3 regions of the Staphylococcus sp. HMSC068C09 genome follow, and region 1 is predicted to be linked to each of the others. Evidence: riboswitches for the same ligand, from Rfam matches in the RefSeq annotation. Region 1 holds a riboswitch; each other region holds the start of a gene.
What was found. A riboswitch is a leader RNA that binds a small molecule or an ion and turns the genes downstream of it on or off. The one in region 1 is predicted to bind S-adenosylmethionine.
Positions count from the first base shown of each region.

Region 2: linked by a shared signal. The riboswitch ahead of HMPREF2930_RS05420 (methionine ABC transporter ATP-binding protein) and the one ahead of HMPREF2930_RS09840 (aminotransferase class I/II-fold pyridoxal phosphate-dependent enzyme) in region 1 are both predicted to bind S-adenosylmethionine.
Region 3: linked by a shared signal. The riboswitch ahead of HMPREF2930_RS04170 (homoserine O-acetyltransferase MetX) and the one ahead of HMPREF2930_RS09840 (aminotransferase class I/II-fold pyridoxal phosphate-dependent enzyme) in region 1 are both predicted to bind S-adenosylmethionine.

Region 1 is NZ_KV813778.1:67,364-69,634, reverse strand. Features, by position in the region: gene HMPREF2930_RS09840 (aminotransferase class I/II-fold pyridoxal phosphate-dependent enzyme) at 1-1,042, opposite strand, end outside; SAM riboswitch class I at 1,111-1,225, opposite strand; partial or broken gene HMPREF2930_RS11905 (dehydrosqualene desaturase) at 1,289-1,449, opposite strand; gene HMPREF2930_RS09835 (aggregation-promoting factor C-terminal-like domain-containing protein) at 1,848-2,271, opposite strand, start outside.
Region 2 is NZ_KV813756.1:130,278-132,548, reverse strand. Features, by position in the region: gene HMPREF2930_RS05420 (methionine ABC transporter ATP-binding protein) at 1-908, opposite strand, end outside; SAM riboswitch class I at 993-1,097, opposite strand; gene HMPREF2930_RS05415 (thioredoxin family protein) at 1,152-1,451, opposite strand; gene HMPREF2930_RS05410 (toprim domain-containing protein) at 1,444-1,830, opposite strand; gene gcvH (glycine cleavage system protein GcvH) at 1,967-2,271, opposite strand, start outside.
Region 3 is NZ_KV813755.1:14,683-16,953, forward strand. Features, by position in the region: gene HMPREF2930_RS04165 (YybS family protein) at 1-68, opposite strand, end outside; gene HMPREF2930_RS04170 (homoserine O-acetyltransferase MetX) at 158-1,126, opposite strand; SAM riboswitch class I at 1,198-1,298, opposite strand; gene HMPREF2930_RS04175 (AzlD domain-containing protein) at 1,384-1,713, opposite strand; gene HMPREF2930_RS04180 (AzlC family ABC transporter permease) at 1,710-2,271, opposite strand, start outside.

The sequences.
Region 1 (2,271 bases):
CTGGAGCAACTAAAATAGATTTCTCTTTTAATAAATATTGTTCAAAGGTTTCACTATCATAACCTGGAGGTGTACGTAACCATGAATAGATACCGCCTTTAGAATGCACAAATGGTAGATGGGCTTCACTTAATTTTGCTTCAAACTTATCTCGACGCCGTTTAAATGTTTCATTCTGTTCTTCTAAAAATTCATCATAATGATTAAGTGCATACGTCGCTGCATCTTGTAACGCACCAAACATTCCAGCATTTGTATGCGTTTGATATTTCTTTAATGCTTGAATCATGTCTTTATTTCCTACTGCAAAACCCACTCGGAAACCTGACATATTATATCCTTTTGAAAGTGAGAAAATTTCAATAGCGACATCTTTACCGTGTTCTGAAGCAAGTATGCTTGGATTTTTAGCATCAAAGCCAAAAGCACTATAAGCAAAGTCGTGCACAATTTTTGTATTTGTACCTTTGAATCGTTCAATTGCTTCATCAAATACTTCTTTTGTAGCCGTTGATCCTGTTGGATTATTGGGATATGTTAAATAAACAAGCGTTGTGTTGTCTAGTACTCTCTTATCTACATTATCCCAATTTGGCAAATAATCTGGAGGATCTAAATTTAATGGAACCGGATTGGCATCTGCGAGCATCACTCCTGCTAAATAATCTGTATATCCAGGATCCGGAAGTAGCACATTTTCTCCAGGATTAACAACACATGTAGGTAAAGCTACTAGTCCATTTTTTGTACCATATAAAATACATACTTCATCTTCTTTATCTAATGTCACATTGTACTGACGTTGGTAAAAATTAACAATGGCCTCTTTAAATGATTCTTTACCATGAAAGGCACCATATTTTTGATTTTCAGGAATCCGAATCGCTTCAGAAAAATGCTCAATAATACCTTCTGGTGTTTCACCATCGGGAATGCCTACTGCCATATTAATAAGTGGTAAAGGGCCATGTTCTACTTTACGTCCCATCGTTTTTCCAAAATAGCTATCAGGAATGGCTGCTAATCTTTTTGAAATAACCATGTTATTCCTCCTTAAATAAAAAGCTATATACCACTTTTGTGTGGCATATAGCTTCATGAGATATATGTCACTTATCTTTGAGGTTATTTATTATCCTCTTGGAGTTAGCACAGTACTTTATATTTATGAAGCCTGTTGCTGAAGTTTCATTGGGCCAAATCCCTTCACTTCTCTCGATAAGTTCTTACGTATTAAGTCTTATTTTAACATTACACTGATAATTGTCAATTTTCAGATTTATTTATTCTATTTCATATTTTTTATATCTTCTAACATAGCCTCTGCTGTTATTTTAGCACTTGTTAATACAATGGGTACGTCTCCGTCTGGATATATGCTTGCTTTACGCCTGAAAAATATAAATCTATATAATTACAGGACAGATAATAATTATTTTGTGTCTCAGTAAATTCACTAATAAAGTATTTAATATATCATTTATTTTAATATAGGCAGACGTTCTCACAAAAATAATAACTGACAGTATAGAAAACCAATGAACTAGTTCAATACATCACATTACGATAGTCATCTTATAAATAAACATCTTCTTTAGTTAAATTTTTTTATCCATTCATCGTTTAGAATATACATGACATTATTTAATAAAAAAGAAGTGGGATAGAATTCACTTTGAATTCGTCGTCCCACTTCAGCAAAAAAGACTAAAGTTGAAAAAGCTTAAACAAGCACATTTTCAATTCAGTCATCAATTGTCAATATATTAAAAATACCTGAGACATTTAATAATGTCCCAGGCTTTATTTCAATAACTCGATATCCTATCCAGTTATCTACTTAAATCTTACCACCAACCGTTAGCATTACGGAAAGCAATTGCTGCATCCCATGAACCGTAACGTGATTTAGCATAGTTAGCCATACCTTGAGTTTGTGATGCTACTGAACCAGTACCCCATGATTGATTAGTTTGGCCTAAACCATGGTATTGACCATTAGAAGCATTTGGGTTACCGCTTGATTCTGGCATTACGATAGCGTTCCAAGCAGCTTCAGTACCACCGTTAGCTAAGAATTGAGCTTTAACTGATCCACCAGTTGAAGCAGTTGAGTATGAAGTTGTTTTTGGTGCTGAGTATGAAGTTGTACGAGCACTGTAGTTATTGTAGCTAGACGTTCTTTGTACTGGAGCTGAAACAGCTTTTACATTTGAAGTGCTAGCTTGATTATTTGAACTTACTGATTGAGTTGAAGCTTGATTATAAGAC
Region 2 (2,271 bases), on a different contig from region 1:
GTACGTGTATTTTTAATATTTGCTTCCAAAATATTTAATTCAATATTCTGCATTCGCGTAATATCAGATACAACAGGTTGTGTGGTATTATTACCGTTGAAATTCAATCTTACAATATAAGCGTCTTTGTTCAATGGTTCTAGATGTTTAATTGAATCTTCAAAATCGTCGTCTAAATCGTCTTTCACGAATCGTTTTGTCACCTCATGTTGAGGATTTTCAAATACTTCATCAACATTACCTTGCTCAATAACACGCCCATTTTCCATCACTGCAACTTCATCACATATGCGTCTAATCACTTGCATTTCATGTGTAATAATCACAATCGTTAGATTTCTTTCTTCTTTTATTTTTAATAGTAAATCTAAAATTTCATCCGTTGTTTGTGGATCTAGCGCACTTGTAGCCTCGTCACATAATAAGACATTCGGATCATTCGCTAATGCACGAGCAATCCCAACTCTTTGTTTTTGACCACCTGATAATTCTGAAGGATAAGCTTTTTCACGACCTTTTAAACCGACCAACTCTACAAGTTCTAAAGCTCTTTGTTTTGCTTCTGCACGAGATACTCCAGCTATTTCTAGTGGGAACATAATATTACTAATGACAGTACGTGACCATAACAAATTAAAATGTTGGAAAATCATACTTACTTTTTGTCGTTTTTTTCTCAAATCTGACTTAGAAAGTTTGTTAATATTGTCTCCATCTATAATGATATCCCCTGAAGTCGGTTCTTCTAGATTATTAAACATTCGAATTAACGTACTTTTACCAGCACCAGAAAACCCAATCACTCCAAAAATTGAGCCTGATTCTATATTCAAGTCAACGTGATCTACTGCTAGTACATCTTTGTTCTTTGTGTGATAGCGTTTAACAACTTGATTTAACTCAATCACGTTAAATGCCTCCCTTAAATTCCTTATGTAATTAAAAAATGCTTTCCCATCTAGAGAGATGAGAAAGCATTTAAAATTATCTTTCTCTCATCTTCTAAAGTCTTAAACTTTATGTGAATTGGCACCATTTCCATTATAGACGGTTGCCGGGCTTCGTAGGGCACATCCCTCCACCTCTCTCGATAAGAGTTTTCGCACTATTTAATTAATTTATATCCTATCACTGTACTAATAATTCGTCAATCATTTTTTTAACTTTTCTAACAAATATGGCACGGATTGAAATGCATAGATTCTATCTACCTCTTTATCCTTATCCATAATTAACAGTACAGGTACAGACATAATTTTATATTCTTCACTAAAATACTTATGGAAATTTAAATCAATTTTTTTAAGTGGTAATTGTTCGATATCATTTGCAATATCTAGCATGCGCTCTGAAATCTTACATGTTCCACACATAGGAGTATATCCAAATATTAAATGTTTATCTTTATCAAAGTGTTCTTTGATGTCTTCGATTTTAATAGAATTATTCATTCACAAGTACTAACCTTTCAGAACTTAAATTAGGTATAAGTTTTTTCTCTTTTTTTACGTTAAATCCGTATTTACTCAATACATGAGCAAGATAATTTTTGGGACAACGTGCGACTTCACAATATGTTTTATCTACATAGATATGTTCACTTTCACTTAAATAACGTTTAAACCACTTTCTAATTTTTTCGCCCTCATCATCTGAATCGGCAAGAATATAGACCTGTTTTCCATATAACGTTTCTATCATATCGTCTAGTTTGTCGATACTCATTGTACCATGTGTACAAATAATATTTACAGGTTCAGCAATGACTTGTTGCACTTTCTTCTTATCAGATTTACCTTCAACAATGATAACTTTATTTAAAATTGCCATGTTCATCCACCTTCTAAGTCGATATTAAACAATCATTTACTTTTTCACGTTATTGATGAATATAAACACAATTTACAGATAATTAATATAATTATATAAAAAACTCCTAGATTTAATATCAAGGAGTTTTAAAAAATTATTCGCCAATCATTTCAGAGTATTGTTCAGCTGATAGTAATTCATCTAATTGACTTTCGTCACTTAATTCAACTTTTACCATCCATGCTTTTTCATAAGGTGATTCATTAACAAATTCTGGACTATCTTCTAATTCGTCATTTGTTTCAACAATTTTACCAGAGACAGGTGCATACAATTCAGATACTGTCTTTACTGATTCAACACTACCAAATGTATCCCCTTCATTAATTTCATCATCGACATCTGGTAATTCGACAAATACGATGTCTCCTAATTCACCTTGCGCGTATTCAGTAATAC
Region 3 (2,271 bases), on a different contig from region 1:
ACTAAAGCAACTGCTACAAGCACGATAGTTCCTATAATTATTGCTTTAGGATGTACTTTTGAAAACACATTCGCCACTCCTATACTTTTTTGACTATAACGTCTATTTTAACCTCTATATTCAAATTAAACAAATGTGTTAACTGTTCTCTTATCTATTATTTTCGTTTGAATTTCGAAACTTTTAAAAAGTGATACAAGTTAGGTGCCCAGTCATTAAAATTAAGTAAAAAACCATCATGGCCTACGTTGTCTGGAACAAAAAAGTGACGATGATATTTAAAACGTTCTCCTACTGCTCTAACTTGATCATCTGGATATAACAAGTCATCTGTAAAGCCCATAGTTAGTACTTTTGTATTTAAAGATTGGAAGACCTCATCCACATCATCGCGCTGACGATCAAGATGATGACTATCTAAGACATTCAACATCGTTAAGTAACACGATAAATCGTAGGATTCTTTAAACTTATTGCCTTGATAACGTTGATAATTGACTACTTCATCTGGTGTGAAACGCGCGTCATAACTTTTTGAAGAACGATATGTTAAGAATCCAAGTTGTCTTGCAATACTAAGTCCCTCTTTACCTCCAATATGAATCGCTTCACGTGCAATTTCATTGAAAGCACGACTGTATGAAGAGGTTTTATCTGTAGCTGCTAAGATGACTGCCTTATCTACTTCGAATTGATGATTATATAATAATTCCATCACTTGCATGCCACCTAAACTGCCACCAATTAAAATATCGATTTTAGTAAATCCAAGGGCCTTTATTCCCAATTCAATTGCCTTAACTATATCTCTTAATGTTATTGTTTTAGGAAAATGAGCATCGTTTAATGGGGAGCTTGAACCAAAAGGACTTCCAATAACATTAAAAGTAAGAAACTGATAATCATAGATTGGCATATAACCACCATCAATGATTTCACGCCACCATCCAGGATGTTCATCTGTACCATAAGTTAAATGATTACCAGTCAGAGCATGACAAACCACAACAAGCGGTTGTCCCGAATAACCTACGTGCTCATAACGCAATTTTAGATTCTCAATTGTTTCACCTGATTCTGTTGTAAAAGCACCTAAATGTAATGTATCTACTGTATAATTTGTCATGCTATGCCTCCTTAGAATAAAAAAATCGCTTCTACTCTTAATTTTAAAAGTGTGAAGCGATAATACTTTAGTACTTATCATTCGAGTATCTCGTTGGTTGTAGCACCGTACAATGATTTGTCGGTTGCTGAAGCTTCATAGGGCCAATTCCCTCTACTTCTCAAAATAAGAGTATCTATATATTGATTGCATTGTTTAATTTAAATTTATTTTAATACAATTGTCTGGTTAACTTCAATGCGCAGTAAATAAATGGATTAAAAGAACCATCGTATACCTGCAATGAATATAATACCTACAATAATAGTAATGGTTAGACTACGCGTCACAACTGCGATAATGACTGTAGGAATGGTTGCTACAATGAATGGAATATTTAATTCAAAGCCCTGCATGCCTTTATGTTGAACGATAAAACTATCAATAACTAGCGCAGTGAATAATGAAATCGGAATAAATGACAGCCATTTGATGACTGTTTCTGACAGTTGAATACGTGAAATCATTAAAAAGGGTACGACACGTACAATTAATGTCACTAATCCACATAAAACGATGAGTAAAAGCATATGTCCAGTTATCGTCATCGATCCATCACCACCCCAAGTGTTGCAGCACAAATTGATGTAACAAGAATGGCCACATAAGAGGGCATCAACCAACTTAAAATGAACATCATTACAATAACGAACGCAATTAATACGATATATATACTTATTTTGGAACGTGTAATCGTTTCAAATTGAGCCATAGCCAAGAAAATAAACATAGCTGTAATCGCAAAGTCTAATCCTAACATTTCAGGATGAGAGATGTATTTCCCAAAGACTGCTCCTAACACACAAGCGATTGCCCAAAATGAATAAGCAGTAATATTTAATCCATGTAACCATCGGTCATTAATTGTTTCCCCTTTTAAGTGTGGCGTTATAGCAACCCCAAAGGTCTCGTCAGTAAGAAGAGAAGACAAAGCTAAACGATTCCATATACCATAATCTTTATAATTAGGTGATAATGTCATAGACAATAAAAAGAAGCGGGAATTCACAATTAACGTTGTTAACACGATTGCTGATATAGGTGTACCAGTAATAACTAAAGCACAAATAATAAATTGTGCTGCGCCTGCATAAACCAATAAACAT